4 regions of the Paenibacillus sp. IHB B 3084 genome follow, and region 2 is predicted to be linked to each of the others. Evidence: riboswitches for the same ligand, from Rfam matches in the RefSeq annotation. Region 2 holds a riboswitch; each other region holds the start of a gene.
The links. A riboswitch is a leader RNA that binds a small molecule or an ion and turns the genes downstream of it on or off. The one in region 2 is predicted to bind thiamine pyrophosphate.

Region 1 (4,214 bases), 2.4 Mb from region 2:
TAATTAGGTTTTCTCTCCCATCGGAACAATGTACAGTGTTCCATCCTCGCTATACTCCGCATAGGCGATCTCGTCGATATCACCATATCCTTGCTCTCGGACCTTTGCTTTAATCTGCTCTATCGATTTTCTTGCCCCTCATGGATTCGTTCAGCAGCTTTCCTTTATCGATGACCGTAACGGAAAAGAAATCAGGCTGCACACCTATCCCCATATCCTGAGCGGTTGGCGGCTCGTATTCGGGTTTGCGCATGACTGATAGTGAGCCGTTCGTTTCCAACGTGGCGTACCTGACCTCACGAAGAGAAAAAATATTTTGCTGCCGAAGCATGGAAAGTAACTGTGTATACTCAATATCGTATTTTTCTAGCATTTCTTGATTAACCTTGCCTTTATCGATGAGCAGCACAGTCCGGCCCTCCGCCATATATCCAAATCTTACAAAATGGGTCGTTGCCTTCTCAAAAAAGTAGGACAGCGCGCACCACAGTGCCAAAGCAAACAAAAGCTGCCCAATGCTCACCTTATCGTCGTATAGTGTATTCCCCATAATTTCGCTTAAAACCAATGACGTTAAAAAATCGAGCGGTGTTAACTGACTGAGGGTTTTCCGCCCTGTAATAAAAGCAATAATCCACAAACCAAAAAAGCTGATGATCAATTTGACACTAATCGTGACGAATACCTCCATACATACACCTCCCGGCAAGAAGTTATTTCTCCTTACGGGTTATTACACCTGTCCATTTCTATATAAACAGTAGTTCATTTCACCTTCTATCCTCTTGTGTTCAGAATATCCGCTCTAATGCGCGCACCCTACCGTACTGGCGCACATCTTCCGGCGTTACCGCGAACAGCATATTAAGTAGCTCGATCTGAAAGCTTCCTGGTCCTTCCCCACCTTTTCGTTCTGCTGCCATTTCAGCAGCAACGCCATATACGGCAAGTGCTGCCATGCCAGCAGTAAGTCTGTCGTTTTCGACAGCAGCGAAAGCGCCAAGCACCGAAGTTAATAGGCAACCAGCTCCCGTAACTTTGGTAAGCATGCTATGGCCGTTCTCAATGATCCACCCTATACGGCCGTCGGTAATGACGTCTTCTTTGCCGGTGATTGCAACAATTGTATTCAGTTGATGGGCTGCTTTGACTGCAAGTTGTGAAATATTCAAATTGCCTGTTTCTCCAGCATCGACACCTTTAATTTGTATGTCTTCGCCAATGATTTGTGCAATTTCAGCAGCGTTACCGCGAACAATATCCACCTTGACCCGATCCAGAATCCGGAGAGCGGAGGCTGTGCGGAATGGGGTCGCTCCCGCGCCCACGGGATCTAACAGCACAGGTACCCCATGTTCATTAGCCGATAAACCAGCCATAATCATGGACTCTACAAGTTCTTCATTTAACGTACCAATGTTAAGTACAAGCGCCCCCGCAATTCGGGCCATATCTGCGACTTCCTCTTTGGCGTATGCCATAACTGGTGAAGCGCCGAGCGCGAGCAGTCCGTTTGCCGTAAAATTGGTGACGACCACATTGGTTATATTGTGAACGAGCGGATTCGTATCCCGCATATTTTGTAGTAACAAAGCCATTTGATCTAACATAAAAAAACCAACCCTCTTTCTTCAGGAACCTGTGAAAGACTGTTGGCCTATACATATGTATACACTTCTATCCCTACGCTGGCATTATCCAACAGGTTCACACGGTCTACGACGGCTTAGTCGTACTCTCAGCTTGCTTCCACAGGCTCCCGTTATATTTTTTTCTAATGTTACGGGTTCGTCATACAAAAATCAACAGATATTTTGATCATGTAAAAAACGTTTGGAGGTTTGCTTTTGGACCCATCTATTGCTTCTTCCCCGTCTGCTGTTGTAGCCGCTGATGGCTCGGGTGACTATCTTTCTCTAATTGAAGCTTTAGCATCCAATGAAACAAATATTTTAATAAAAAACGGTATTTACAATGTTTCTACTACTATATTGATCCAAAACCACACTACAAAATACAGGGTGAATCCATTGAACAAACGATACTTCGCCAAGCCGATCCTTCAAAGGATTTAATCAAAATAAACGCCGATGATGTTTCGATTACCCGCTTAACCCTGGATACGTTCACTCACTCTGCTCAAGCAGCTCTTGTTGTTGCATCCTCTAACCGTACCCGCATTGAAGGAAATAAGATTTTAGGTGCTGCAAGTATTTTTGCCGTATACTTTGCGGGTCCACAGGTGACGCCAGGTGCAGATACGATTGCAGCAGTAGAAGAAAATCATCTCGATAATGAAAATGTGTTTGAAAATAACACCTTATATTCTGATTTTATAGGGGATGGCCTATCCTTTTCTCTTCAGAAAAATGGTAAGGTGCGCAATAACAATGTATTTGGCTCCATGATCTCTTTTTATATGTGTCGTGATTCCGAAGTATGGGGCAATCTCATTAAGGATTCTCCTCTCTCAGGTATCTCTTATTCATTGCCCGCTTATAACAACCGCATTGAAAGGAACATCATCCTTCGTTCAATCAATTCAGGGATTCGCGTTTCACGTAATTTAGAGCACCCAATTTCATTAGGCAGTCGATACCATGGATTAGAGATTATGTACAATAAGATTTGGGATACCCGCTTTTTTGGCATTGAACTGGATCAGCTTTCTAACCATATTAACGTGATGTTCAACACGATTGATCATCCTGATTTCTCGGGCATCCAGGTTTTGCGATGTTCTAAAATCAATATTTCCAATAATATCATTTCTAATTTTGGAGCCTGGAAAGGTCGTGGTAAAATTCGTGATTGGACGAGTGATTCGAACGGGATTTATCTGGAAACGGATGTTCAACAATCCAGTATTTATTTAAATGAAATCATATCCAAGGGAAATGGGGATTTTGGTATTCGGGTTACGAAAGAAACCTCTCACAATCGAGTGTATTTTAATCGAGTTTTAGGGACTTATGTTCAGCATCCCTTATGGATTGAGGGCAATAATTTCGGGAAATAATATTGTCCTACCCATTCTGAGGTTCAAGTCGGACTACAGCTCCTTAACGACTTTTTACGAGAAGCTGGATCGCTTCCTTAACAAGTTTATCTGTATCTCCACCAGCCTCTTGTTCTTCCGATATACAACGTTGCAGATTCTCTGCCACGATCTGGGCAATCGCTTTATCGGATGCGTTGCGTACGGCGGATAACTGGCTTACTACGTCCTTACAGGATTGTCCTTCATCCATTAAACGAAGCACCCCACGCACCTGACCCTCAATTCTTCTCAGGCGTGTTTTCAGCTCATCACTATAATTGTAATCCATCAGGTATACACTCCTTTTTGATTTAATCATATACATGTATAGGTATATTATAAACCAAAAAAATAATAAGGACATCCTAAATGAATAGATTTACCTTACCCTGCGAAGCATCCCCCAGGTAGGCAGCTACTCCGGCATATTCCAAACCGTCCATCAGCTCTTCCTGTTGTAGTCCTAGCAGATCCATGGTCATGGTGCAGGCCACCAGCTTGATCCCCTGCTCTTGCGCCAGCTCGATAAGCTGCGGAAGGGAAAGCGCATTATGCTTTTTCATGACATGCTTGATCATCTGTGGGCCGAGTCCTGCAAAATTCATTTTGGACAATGCAAGCTTTTGGGGTCCACGCGGCATCATCCAGCCAAATTTGGAGCCTAGAGGTGCGCCGATCAAACTTCCCAATACCGTAAAAACAGTTACGATAACCGGAATTTGACCCGTTGATATTTTGCCAATGACACCGCCAATGGCGGAAATGAACACAATAGCGAATGAGGATGCGATGGTCGTTCGGGTAGGAATCTTGAGCACGGTTAACATAAATACTCCCGCTAATGAAGCAAAGAAGACCTGAAACATGCTAATCGTGGACACTTCTTGTGCTGAAAAATGTGCTATGCCCAAGCCAGCCGGGACAAAAAGTAATAACGGATAATTGATAATGGCTCCGCCGATACCCAGCAAACCGGAAAAGAATGATCCGATCAGACCCAGAAGCACCATGACTCCATACAGGAGAATATCCATCATACCCCCACTTTAGTTGTCATGTACGGCACAGCGGTTAGGTCCCATTTCCATGTCTCGCTGTTCTTCTTCCGCAGGTGTTATTTCTTCCATGTTGGTCTGCCGAATTTCTTGATAGGCGTTAGGGTGTTCTGGTAAGT
Region 2 (4,214 bases):
CTCGAAGGTTTTGCTTCTGGCCATATAATCACCCAGTGGATTGCCCTGCAACAAGTCGCCGTTATCGAACAACAGGCTGTTTCTCTTTTCACTGCGCGCCTGCTGGATCAGTCCGGCTGTGCTAATCAAGCCATATTCGTTCGTTTCCTTGTCCGCATAGTAATCGTAATTCATCAAGGCCGCATGAATATCCGTTGTTTCCATGATCCGCAAATTCACTGTAGCGCTATCCTTGGATTCGCTGGCAGCCCAAGACGGAGCGGCTGAAAACACCAGCATACTACAGGCTACGACGGCTGCTGTAAACCCTTTAAACCATTTTTTATGAAATAACAAAATATATCCCTCCTCATTAAGGTGTAGGCCTCATACACATACTTTTGCACATATATGTAAGTTTAGAACCCACCATTTCTATTTTAATCCAACGCGGGACAAAAGAGTAGTCATTTACCCTATTTATTTATGAAAAAATAATTAATTTTTCGCAAACATAAAAACCAGCAAGCCTCCCAAAAAACTCGGAGAATTGCTGGTTTTCTCATACTCTATCCGTTTCTATTTTTCCCACACCTGACGTCCGGTTTGCTTGCCCACATACTCAATTCGAGTCGGATTTACATCCAGAATGACATAATCGGGGTCATCCGGGCCAGAAAACCATTCCTTCAACGAATCATTCCACACTTGTTTGCGCAATCCCTCGTCAGCCGTTACACGGACAGTCGCCTCAACCTCTACGACTTCCTTTGTACCGCCAACCTCATAGCCCAGCAGCAGATAAGCGTTTGGGTTGTCCTTGAGCTCCTCCACCTTATGTGTTTTGCGATCTGTCGCCAGATGGATGTTCAACCCTTCGTTAAAAAGAGCCATATAGCGTACCTTCGGCTTGCCGCCCTCTACCGTACCCAACGAGCAAAATTTGTTGTTATCCAAAGCCTTTACAATGGCTTGTTCCAGTTGGCTGCGATCCAATGTTTCCGTTTTACCCACGGTACAACAACTCCTTTTCGCAAATTAGAATTCCTTTGAAGGCCTATGCCATGATCCAACACCAGCTCATCAAACCATACCTGCGTAGCTATTCTGAAAAACAACTTTAAGCGATTGAATCATGGTCATTTTCAGAACAAAGCTCACAGTAAAAGTGTACCCTGTCGTTTGGAAAATGAACCGCCACTTCTTCCTATATGCTGGACAGACCCGCCTTCTAGGCATATAATCGTCGTAGTAAACCCGAATGAATAACCCATTCGACTATACAATGCCAGGGGTGCTGGAATAGGCCGGCTGAGAGTGTGTCCCAAGACACTGACCCTTACAACCTGATCTGGGTAATGCCAGCGTAGGAATGCTTAAGCAAGATGCGCCTTTTCTTTGACCAGGCCCATCCCTTACTTTGGTATATACATGCGCAAGCGTCCCGGAACATCGGGGCGCTTTTTTTGTTGAAGATGATGTTGTTGGAACAGATAGCGTCCGGCAGAAGTTATTTTTGTGAAATGGGAAACATAAGCTGTCTGATCCGACGGATTACGGGTAATAAAGGAGAGAACTCAACGATGAAGCGCATGAAAATGTTAAGCCTCGGGCTGATCAGCCTGTGGTTAATGGCCCTGACCCTGACCGCCTGCGGCGGAAGCTCCCCCTCTGCCCCACAAGGCGAGACTCCTGCCGCCAACACCCAATCATCCTCCCCGACAAAGGGACTCAAGGACGTTAAAGTCGTGCTCGACTGGACGCCAAATACGAATCATACGGGCCTCTATGTCGCCAAGGACAAAGGATTTTATGAAAAAGCAGGCTTGAATGTCCAGATCGTTCAACCCGGCTCAGGCGGAGCCGATCAAATGGTTGCTTCCAATGCTGTACCTTTTGGTATCAGCTATCAGGAGGGCGTCACACAGGCTCGTACGCAAGGGGTACCGCTCGTATCCATCGCTGCGGTCATTCAGCATAATACATCAGGCTTCGCAGCCCCGGTTGACCGCGGGATTAAGAGCCCGAAGGATTTTGAAGGTAAAACCTACGGCGGCTGGGGTTCGCCCGTAGAAGAAGCGGTCATGAAATCCATCATGGACGCAGACAAAGGTGATGTAAGCAAGGTGAAGATCATCAACATGGGCAATGCCGATTATTTTACAGCCGTGAAGCGGGATATCGACTTTGCCTGGATTTTCTACGCATGGACCGGGATTGAAGCCCAACTACGGGGTGAGCCACTGGATATGCTGTATGTAAAAGATTATTCCAAAAGCCTGGATTACTATACACCTGTCATCGTGAGCAACGAACAGACCATTAAAAATGATCCTGAGCTGGTCAAGTCCTTCATGGACGCAACCGCTCAAGGCTATGAATATACCATCGCTCACCCGGAAGAAGCCGCAGATATCTTGACCAAAGCGGTTCCGGAGCTGGATAAAAAGCTGGTGCTCGCCAGCCAAAAATGGCTAAGCCCACGTTATCAGGACGATGCCACCCAATGGGGCGTACAAAAAGCGGAGGTATGGAAAAACTACTCCGACTGGATGTATGAGCGCAAGCTGCTCAGCAAACCCTTGGAAGTCGATAAAGCCTTTACCAACGACTTCCTGCCCAAGCGTTAATCATTTTGTTAAAACGCTAAATGTGTAAAAATTCCACACCAACAAAACCCGATAATATGTTGCTTTTAAGGTGGTTGGCAGCGCAGCGGTTCATTTGAATCTGAAGAAGCGCAGCGTTCGCCTTTGCCGTGGGATTCTCACCTTTTAAACTATTCAAAGAATCCCACGGCAACAGCGATCGTAAGATCAAATGAAACGCGAAGCGGTCTCCCCCCTTAAACCACCATATTTCCCTAAAAACACTCCAAATAAAGGACAGGTGAATTCACATGGCTAACACACTGCTCAGTATTCAAGTGATTCCTAAAACCCCCAATAACGAGGACTCTTACGCATATGTAGATAAGGCGATTGAAGTTATTCAGCGCTCTGGTGTCAAACATCAGGTGAACCCATTGGACACAACCATGGAAGGTGAGCTGGATGAGCTGCTGAAAGTGGTTAAGGACATGCACGAGGCACTGACAGAAGCGGGCAGTCCAAGTGTCATTTCACAGATCAAAATCGCACATAACCCGCAGGGTATCAGCATGGATAAGCTGACCGAGAAATATCGCCCATGAACCCGAAAGGCAAAAACGCATCCTGGTGGAAAAGCGTATGGCCGCCCCTTGTGGCGGTCCTCTTCTTTTTAGCGGCCTGGCAGGGAGCGGTTTCCTATTGGCATGTGGAATCATGGATACTGCCTGCTCCGTCCCTGATCGTGCAGGAAGGAATGGCCCAATCGGTGCTGATTAGCGCACATACCTGGGCTACCGTTCGCTTAACGCTGGCAGGATTTGCTATCGGTACAGCGACAGGGCTATTGATCGCTATCGTTCTTCATACCATCCCTTTTCTCAAATCGGCTCTGTACCCGCTGCTCATTCTTAGTCAAAACATTCCGACCATCGCTCTCGGTCCGTTGCTGATGGTGTGGTTTGGTTTTGGCGTTTTGCCCAAGCTGATGGTGATTACACTGGTCTGCTTTTTCCCCGTGGCTGTAGCGGCCATGGACGGGCTGACACGGACGGACCGCACGATGATGAGCTATATGCGCATGTCGGGCGCAGGCCGCATGGCTATTTTTATGAAGCTGGAGTTACCACATTCCCTGCCGCAAGTATTTTCGGGCATCAAGATTGCCGCCACCTACAGCGTGATGGGCGCAATCATTGCTGAATGGATCGGAGCCAGTGAAGGAATTGGATATTATATGAATCTGCAAAAATCAGCCTACCGTACGGATCTGATTTTTGCCGCCATTGGCATCATTGTTACACTCAGTTTGCTAATGTTCGTAGCTATTCTACTGCTGGAAAAATGGCTGGTACGCTGGAAACCCGATCAGGAATAGCTTCCAAATGATATGACCAGCATACGCTGGAAACCCATGATACCAAAGAAAGGACGTGTGCGTATGAGTCTGCATCCGACTGACTTATCACCGCAAAATATGGCTGATGAACAACAAGTCCAAGGGACCGTGGAACAGCAGGAGCGTTCCTCCACTCCTCCAGCTCTGGAACTGGACGGCATCAGCCTGGCCTTCCGTGAAAAGCGAAGCTCACTGCCTGTATTGAAGGATGTATCCTTGACCGTCAAACCCGGGGAATTCGTCTCCCT
Region 3 (4,214 bases), on a different replicon from region 2:
GAATGGATTGGGCCTTTCCGCGATAGGACTGGATCGGGATGTTTCCGCACTTAGCGGTGGACAACGGACCAAGGTGCTCCTTGCCAAGCTGCTGCTGGAAAAGCCGAATGTGCTGCTGCTGGATGAGCCTACCAACTATTTGGATGTAGAGCATATTGAATGGCTTACACGTTATCTGAAGGATTATCCATATGCATTTATTCTTATTTCTCATGATACTGAGTTTATGAATCAGGTCGTTAATGTCATCTATCATCTTGAATTTGCCAAAATGACCCGTTATTCAGCCAACTATGAAAAGTTCCTTGAAATGGCGGACCTGAACAAAAGCCAGCATATTGAAGCTTATGAGAAGCAGCAGGATTTTATTAAGAAACAGGAAGATTTCATTCAACGCAATAAGGCTCGCGCCTCTACGTCAGGTCGGGCGAAGAGTCGTGAGAAGCAGCTTGATCGAATCGAGCGCATCGATAAACCGGAAGAAGCGGCTAAGCCAACATTCCAATTTAAAGAAGCACGTGCGAGTGGGAAAACGGTATTTGAGGGTATTGATTTTGAAATTGGCTACACCCATGCCCTGTTGCCTAAAATGTCCATGACGATTGAACGTGGCGATAAAATTGCGATTGTGGGCTACAATGGTGTCGGTAAATCGACATTGCTCAAAACCATTCTGGGAAAAATTCCGCCGATCAGCGGCAAGACCTATCAAGGGGATTTCTTGCAGCCAGCTTATTTTGAGCAAGAAGTACGCGCAGAGAAAGTTACACCGATTGAGGATGTGTGGAATGAATTCCCGCACTTGAACCAGCATGAGGTACGGGCGCATTTGGCGCGTTGCGGTTTGAAAAATGAGCATATCACCCGTCCGCTATCCGCGCTCAGTGGTGGTGAGCAGGCCAAAGTCCGCCTATGCAAATTGCTAATGCGGGAAAGCAATTGGGTGCTTTTCGATGAGCCTACTAATCACTTGGACATCAAAGCGAAGGATGAGCTGAAACGTGCCTTGAAGGAATACAAAGGAACGGTATTGCTCGTATCTCACGAACCGGACTTTTACGAGGATTGGGTAACCAAAACGTGGAATGTGGAAGAATGGTCAAGTAAAGTCAACTAATATCCAGTTCTGTAGCAAGCTTCACAAGAAGCGGGGTTTGCAGGATTAGGAAAATATGCTAAGCTATCTTTAGCTGATACAATAAAATAGTTACACTAGGGGAGCCGCCCATGCGGCTGAGACGGAATAAACGGATTTCGGACCCTTTGCACCTGATCTGGGTTATGCCAGCGTAGGGAAGTGAGCGCCGTACAAACGAGGTAACGAAAATCATTACTTTGTTTGTTCGTGGGACGATATACGTATACGGATATGATGGTCCGTTCGGTTATTGGACGTACGTTAAACCACTTCCTTTGGGAAGTGGTTTTTTTGCGTTTTCGTTCGTGTTCATATGTTCGTATTCATATATCGTACCCCTTCATTTTTTTGCTGGTAAACGTGGCTAGTCCATACCGTATAGCACGATATGAGACTGTAAAGATACAGGGTCAGCTTACAACCATTTAGTCCATTGTGAGGTGAGAATGAGATCGAATTGCACGTAATTACGATGGAAGGCGATTCCAGTGCACATGCACATACTGCCCAAGTGGCTGCTGCTATTCATCCGTATGTTCATTATGTACACGTGCGCTTGAAGCAGAAGGGCGCATCTGAATTGCTTGCTTTAACCCGCAGTATGGTGAATCGAGGAGTTCCTTTACAGCAAATTGCAGTAAATGACCGAGTGGATGTTGCTTTGCTTACCTCCGTTGGAGCTATCCAGCTACCGGCTAACGGATTACCTGTTGAGGATGTCAAAAGTATACTTCCAGAGGGTACGCACTGCGGGGTGTCGGTGCATTCTTTGGAGGAGGCACAGGCTGCCGAACAGGCAGGAGCGGATTATGTATTCTATGGTCATGTGTATGAGACTCACTGCAAGCCGGGGGTCACTCCGCGAGGTATAGTACAGCTTGAGCGCATATGCAGGCTGCTGAGCATCCCTGTAATTGCTCTAGGCGGCATACAACCACGCCATATTCACGAGCTGTATACTGTGGGTGCAAGCGGAATTGCGGTGATGTCTGGCATCTGGGAGGCTGAGTCCCCGTTGCGGCTGCGATGGCGTACAAGCGAATGGCGGATCGGGTAGTGCACAGCCTGTAGTGGTGAAACGAAAGTAGGAGATCGCTGCAAGCAGAATCGTTAGTGGAGAGGAGAGATGGAACATATGCCAGAGATAAAAACAGAGGCACAAGCTATTGGACACGCTGAATGCTTGGTGATTGGTGGAGGTGTCATCGGTAGCTCCATTGCTTATCATGTGGCCAAGGAGGGTCGCAGTACGATATTGGTGGAACGATTCATTCCGGGCGGGGGAGCCTCAGGGGCTGCGGTAGGGATGCTGGCAGCAGAGAGTGAAGAATTCACCGACCCGGAGTTGGCACAGTTCGCCCGCACAAGCCGGGATGCATTTCCCGAGCTGGTTCGTGACCTGGAGCGTTTGTCTGGTGTTTCGGTGGAATTCCGTACAGAAGGATTTGTGACTCCCTTCCGTTCGGAAGCAGAGGGGCAAAAACGCTGGAATGCGGCTATTGCGCGAGAGGGTGATCATCCTGTGTGGTGGGATGCCAGAGAATTGGCCCGCCGAATTCCAGGTTTGGATGGTCAAGTGATCGGGGCTATATACCGATCAAAGGAGACACAGATTTCTCCTGCCCAGCTTTGTCGTGCTTATACGGGGCAGCTGTCGAACTGGGAGCAGCAATATGCTCTGGTACACAGGCGGAGCAACTCGTAGTACAGAATGGGCGAGTTTGTGGCGTACAAACAGACAGTGGTTTTTTTTACTGCGAACAGGTCATTATTGCTGGAGGCTTGGATAGTATGAGACTGCTGGAGCAGGTTGGTTTTGAATATCCGCTTAATCCGGTCAAGGGTGAGGCTGTTGCAGTCTCCTTGAAGGATCATCCATTGGAATATACCATTTACGCCGATGATATTTACCTGGTGCCCAAGCGGAATAACGAGCTTTGGATTGGGGCGACGAGTCTGCCACATCTGTATGACAAAGAGGTCACCATTGGAAGCCTGGAGGGGCTGCTGGCCCGTGCTTCTGCCTGGCTGCCTCGCGTCCATGAAGCTTCTTTTATACGCACTTGGGCAGGCTTGCGTCCGCAGGCAGCGGCGGGGCGTCCTTGTATTGGAGCTGTTCCCGGCGTGGACGGAGTATATACTGCGGTCGGACACTACCGGAACGGTGTGCTGCTGAGCGAAGCTACCGGGCGTGCGATTGCAGCGCTGTTAAAAGGGGCTGGTGTGGCTGAGCTTGGAATAAGCAGCTTTTCTCCTGAACGTATAAAGGAGGCGAGCAAATGAAGCTGACGATTAACGGTCAGAACATGACCTTTTCCAATCGGATCATTCATGTGGATCAACTGCTGAAAGAGCTGGATTTGAAAGTGAAAACTGTAGTGGTGGAGCTGAATCGTCACATATTGACTCGTGAAGATCATGATGAAGCGGTACTGAAGGATGGAGATAGCTTGGAAATTGTACATTTTGTGGGAGGCGGTTAATCATGTTAACGATTGGCAAAGCATCTTTTACGTCAAGGCTGCTATTGGGTACAGGAAAATTCCCCGATCTGGATATTCAATCCAAAGCTGTGGAAGCTGCGGAGACCGAAATATTGACGTTTGCCGTGCGGAGATTAAATTTGGAGGAACGGGATAAGCAACATTTTCTGGATACGCTGGATTTGAGTTGTTATACGTTGCTGCCTAATACGGCAGGAGCGACGACAGCGGATGAGGCAGTGCGTATCGCTCAGCTGGCGAGAGCCTCAGGTCTGTGCGATATGATTAAGGTGGAGGTCATTGGGGATAGCAAGACCTTGCTTCCTGATCCTTTTGAAACGCTCAAGGCCAGCGAAAAACTGCTGGAGGAAGGTTTTATCGTGCTGCCTTACATATCGGATGACGTGATTCTTGCCAAAAGGCTGCAAAAGCTTGGTGTACATGCCGTTATGCCTGGAGCTTCCCCCATTGGTACCGGACGCGGCTTGCTAAACCCGTTCTCATTGGAGCTCATTATTGAACAAGCGGAGGTTCCAGTTATCGTCGATGCCGGTATTCGCTCACCTGGAGATGCAGCAATGGCGATGCAACTG
Region 4 (4,214 bases), 330 kb from region 2:
GATACATAGTTGGATGCAAAAAAGAAGCCACGCTGCGGCACGGGTTAAGTGTCCACAGACGGGCTTCTCCAGGTTGAAAGGAGTATGGCTACTAAAATAGAACCATTACTGCGTAGTCGTTTGTTTACTGGCATTAGCGATAGTTTTCTTGTCCTCCAACTCTTGTACACCGCTTAAAAACGTCGATACCCGCCGCAAATACTCACGTGGATGCTCCCTGAAAATAAGCTCATGCAGCCCGTTTTTGACAATCCATACACTGGAAAGCGGGTTGGTTTGATTGGCAGCGAGCTTTTCCGCAATCGGGTAAGGAGCTTTTTCATCCTGCGTCCCATGCACGAACATGATCGGGAACGGATAGTTTTCCGCTTTGACCTCTTGATATGGAATCTGATGCAGGCTGGTACCGTTCAAGACTGGAAACAGCAGCTCCAGAATTTCCAGAGACGGATGGCGAGGCAGATCAATTTGATTATGAATGTTATGGTACAGCGTATCCGGCTCCAGCAAGAAGGTGCTGTCCAAAATCATGGCGTCCACATCGTTGGTTTGCAGGCCCGCCTGAAGGGCGGTCCCTGCCCCCATCGAGAAGCCCCATACGATAATCTCCGAGGAGCCGCGTTGCTTCGCAAGCTGGATGGCCCCGAGAAGCTGCTGGGATTCCGCTTTGCCTCCGGTTGCGACGGCTTTGCTATTTTGTGATGCGAATCCGTAATCGAACATGACAACGTTAAAATTCAAACGGTGGGCATAATGCGCCAGATCATACATCGGAATCCAACTTTCTTCGCGGTTGGCCCCATAACCGTGGCTGAAAATAATCGTTTTCTTCGATTGATCTGCCGGGATATACCAGCCCTGCACCACCCGGCTGCCGTCCTTGGCGGGGAAGCTGACTTCCTCGTAGGGCATGCCTTTGGCCTGCATCGGGTTCGAGTACAGTGGCGCGACGGTTGGATTCGTCAGTACCCATGCGATATAGGCGTGCAGGGTAATAAAGCAAAACAACAGAAAAAATACGACCGACAGCAGCAAGGCAATGACAACATGCTTGATCCGCAGCAGCCGGGGGTTGATCAGTGGGGTGGACGGCTCCTGGACAGCATGCTGTAGCTGAGAGCTGCGCTGGGATGTCGAAATCATGTAAGAGCCTCCTTCTATAAAAATGAACTTCGTTTCATAGAATTCTAGGTACAATTCCACTTGAAAATGATAGTTTATGTCCGTATAGATACCTATTATCGTATGATGCGTGTTATCCAAAGTCAACGGCTGAACCGGAAAAGTAAAAATGATGCAAAGATTTGTCGATGTTTGTTCTCGTTCTGTAATATGGCTGTCATAAAAACATTGGTTTACAGTAGCCGCGACTATTCTATATAATTTATGTAACCATGTTTCATGGTGTGAAACGAATATGGAACAAAGAGGAGCGGTTCACAATGGAAGACCGTAAATTAACGGTTCGCGCCGTGGAGCGTGCGCTTGATATACTGATGTGTTTTACCGGAGATTCCGATCTGGGTCTAACAGAGATTGCTTCCAAAATTGGTTTACATAAAAGTACCGTTCATCGGCTGCTGACCACGCTGGAGGATCGGGGCTTTGTCGTTCGGAATCCCGCAACGGAAAAATACCGGCTCGGCATCCGGATATGGGAGCTGTCCACCCATCTGTCGCAAAGCGACGAGCCGGCGATCCTATTACAGCCAGCGATGGAAGGATTGCGTGACCGTCTGGGTGAAACGGTCAGCCTATACCTGCGCGATGGCAGCATGCGTATCCGCATTCAGGCCGTGCAGAGCAATCAGGCGATCCGCCGCGTTGCGCCAGTGGGTGCAAGCATGCCGCTGGCTGTAGGAGCCTCCAGCAAGGTGCTGGCGGCCTTTATGCCGCCGCAGGAGCTGGAAGCCCTTCTAAGCGGGGATGAATGGCCGCCCTCGGTAGACCCGGAGGTCTATAAGGCTCAATTGCAGGATATTCGTGAGAAGGGCTACGCGACCAGCTATGAGGAACGGGAGCCGGGCGCTGCTGCTGTGGCTGCGCCTATCGTGAATCGGAAGGGACAGGTCGCTGCGGCCTTATCTGTATCTGGTCCGGTCAGCCGACTAGCGCCCGAGACGCTGCATGATTTTGCACCGATTTTGATTGAGGCGGCAAAAGAAATGGGGCTTATGCTTCCGTAGCAAGGATTGAGAGGAACCGGGGCAATCTAAGTGAATGATGCAGGAGATCTTGGAAAAAGGGACCAGAGAAGGGTTGCCAAAGCCGTAAATTTGAAGTAATCTGATGGGGATGGCGGGTTGTCAATTATAGCCGCCTCATGCGAATAGAATTATCACAGTTACTGGGGGAGCCTGTAATACCGGGCTGAGATGGAATTGCACTAGATTCCGAACCCTTTGCACCTGATCTGGATCATACCAGCGTAGGGAAGTAATCGGCCATTGAAATGTATACGTAGCCGCTGTCTACGGCAATGCATCGGAGTATGTTTCCGCGTGCGTAGCCGTCTGCATAGCTGTTCGTTAGATTAGCCGGTTCCCTGGGGAACCGGCTTTTTTGCATAGATAGCCAGCCTGGGGATGGTTCCGGATCGGTGTGTCATTTCATCGAAACGGGAGGAATGGACAATGAAACCGACAGAAACAGAAGGAACAGTAGGGAACGCAGTGGATGAACAGACAGGAGGGGTGAAGCCCTTTCCAGGGAGCCGCAAGGTATATATTCAAGGCTCGCGGCCGGACATTGCCGTACCGGAGCGTGAAATCGCCCTGCATCCCACACATACGCCGCAGGGCACGGAGCATCATGAGCCGTTGCGTGTGTACGATACGAGCGGTCCCATGACCGATGAAGCCTATCAGGTCGATATCCGTAAGGGGTTGCCTCCATTACGGCGAGCCTGGGCACTGGAACGGGGTGATGTGGAGGTTTACGAGGGGCGCGCCGTCAAGCCGGAGGATAACGGGTTGAAGCCCGGCTCCAAACGGGAGACGGCTGAATTTCCCGGCGTCACCAACCTTCCGCTCCGTGCGCGGCAAGGGCGTAGTGTAACGCAAATGCATTATGCGCGGCAAGGGATCATTACGCCCGAAATGGAATTTGCGGCCATCCGCGAAGGGGTGGAGCCTGAGTTTGTGCGGCAGGAGTTGGCGGCAGGACGAGCTATTTTGCCTTCAAATATCAATCACCCGGAAAGTGAGCCGATGGTGATTGGTCGTCATTTTCACGTGAAGATTAATGCGAACATTGGTAATTCTGCGGTTACGTCCTCCATCGAGGAAGAAGTGGAGAAAATGACCTGGGCTGTACGCTGGGGCTCGGATACGGTCATGGACCTGTCCACAGGCCGTAATATCCATACGACGCGTGAATGGATCATCCGTAACTCCCCTGTGCCGATTGGGACTGTACCGCTGTATCAGGCGCTTGAAAAGGTGAACGGCGAAGCAGAGGCGCTAACATGGGAGCTGTATCGTGACACGCTGATTGAGCAGGCGGAGCAGGGCGTGGACTATTTTACAATTCATGCGGGCGTGCTGCTGCGGTATATTCCGTTGACGGCAAGCAGAATGACGGGAATTGTGTCCCGTGGAGGGTCGATCATGGCGGCTTGGTGTCTTGCGCACCATCGGGAGAACTTTTTGTACACACATTTTGAAGAAATATGCGAAATTATGAAAGCCTACGATGTGGCCTTTTCCCTCGGAGACGGTCTACGTCCAGGCAGTATCTATGATGCGAATGATGAAGCACAGTTTGCTGAGCTGGATACGTTGGGCGAGTTAACGCAAATTGCCTGGAAGCATGATGTTCAGGTTATGATTGAAGGGCCGGGACATGTCCCGATGCACAAAATCAAGGAGAATGTGGACCTGCAAATGGAGATTTGCAAGGAAGCTCCCTTTTATACACTGGGACCGCTCACGACGGATATTGCACCTGGCTATGATCATATTACCTCGGCGATCGGGGCAGCGATGATTGGTTGGTTCGGGACGTCCATGCTGTGCTATGTTACGCCGAAGGAGCATTTGGGTCTGCCGAACAAGGATGACGTTCGTGAAGGTGTTATTACGTACAAAATTGCGGCACATGCTGCCGATCTGGCGAAAGGCCATCCACGGGCGCAGCAGCGGGACGATGCTTTGTCCAAGGCACGCTTTGAATTCCGCTGGCGCGACCAGTTCAATCTGTCGCTCGACCCTGAG

Region 1: linked by a shared signal. The riboswitch ahead of thiM (hydroxyethylthiazole kinase) and the one ahead of ASL14_RS09910 (ABC transporter substrate-binding protein) in region 2 are both predicted to bind thiamine pyrophosphate.
Region 3: linked by a shared signal. The riboswitch ahead of ASL14_RS26590 (thiamine phosphate synthase) and the one ahead of ASL14_RS09910 (ABC transporter substrate-binding protein) in region 2 are both predicted to bind thiamine pyrophosphate.
Region 4: linked by a shared signal. The riboswitch ahead of thiC (phosphomethylpyrimidine synthase ThiC) and the one ahead of ASL14_RS09910 (ABC transporter substrate-binding protein) in region 2 are both predicted to bind thiamine pyrophosphate.

The regions. Positions count from the first base shown of each region.
Region 1 covers NZ_CP013203.1:5,234,328-5,238,541, reverse strand. Annotated here, with positions in the region: gene ASL14_RS24515 (DUF421 domain-containing protein) at 110-691, opposite strand; gene thiM (hydroxyethylthiazole kinase) at 792-1,610, opposite strand; TPP riboswitch at 1,664-1,773, opposite strand; gene ASL14_RS24505 (hypothetical protein) at 1,848-2,075, shown strand; gene ASL14_RS24500 (right-handed parallel beta-helix repeat-containing protein) at 2,243-3,019, shown strand; gene ASL14_RS24495 (metal-sensitive transcriptional regulator) at 3,063-3,329, opposite strand; partial or broken gene ASL14_RS29690 (DsrE/DsrF/DrsH-like family protein) at 3,406-3,705, opposite strand.
Region 2 covers NZ_CP013203.1:2,107,704-2,111,917, forward strand. Annotated here, with positions in the region: gene ASL14_RS09900 (bifunctional 2',3'-cyclic-nucleotide 2'-phosphodiesterase/3'-nucleotidase) at 1-336, opposite strand, end outside; gene ASL14_RS09905 (pyridoxamine 5'-phosphate oxidase family protein) at 559-993, opposite strand; TPP riboswitch at 1,260-1,369, shown strand; gene ASL14_RS09910 (ABC transporter substrate-binding protein) at 1,563-2,609, shown strand; gene ASL14_RS09915 (MTH1187 family thiamine-binding protein) at 2,879-3,172, shown strand; gene ASL14_RS09920 (ABC transporter permease) at 3,169-3,945, shown strand; gene ASL14_RS09925 (ABC transporter ATP-binding protein) at 4,009-4,214, shown strand, end outside.
Region 3 covers NZ_CP013206.1:53,602-57,815, reverse strand. Annotated here, with positions in the region: partial or broken gene abc-f (ribosomal protection-like ABC-F family protein) at 1-1,117, shown strand, start outside; TPP riboswitch at 1,205-1,313, shown strand; partial or broken gene ASL14_RS26590 (thiamine phosphate synthase) at 1,611-2,209, shown strand; partial or broken gene thiO (glycine oxidase ThiO) at 2,265-3,421, shown strand; gene thiS (sulfur carrier protein ThiS) at 3,418-3,621, shown strand; gene ASL14_RS26575 (thiazole synthase) at 3,624-4,214, shown strand, end outside.
Region 4 covers NZ_CP013203.1:1,779,846-1,784,059, reverse strand. Annotated here, with positions in the region: gene ASL14_RS08340 (alpha/beta hydrolase) at 106-1,143, opposite strand; gene ASL14_RS08335 (IclR family transcriptional regulator) at 1,443-2,186, shown strand; TPP riboswitch at 2,340-2,452, shown strand; gene thiC (phosphomethylpyrimidine synthase ThiC) at 2,634-4,214, shown strand, end outside.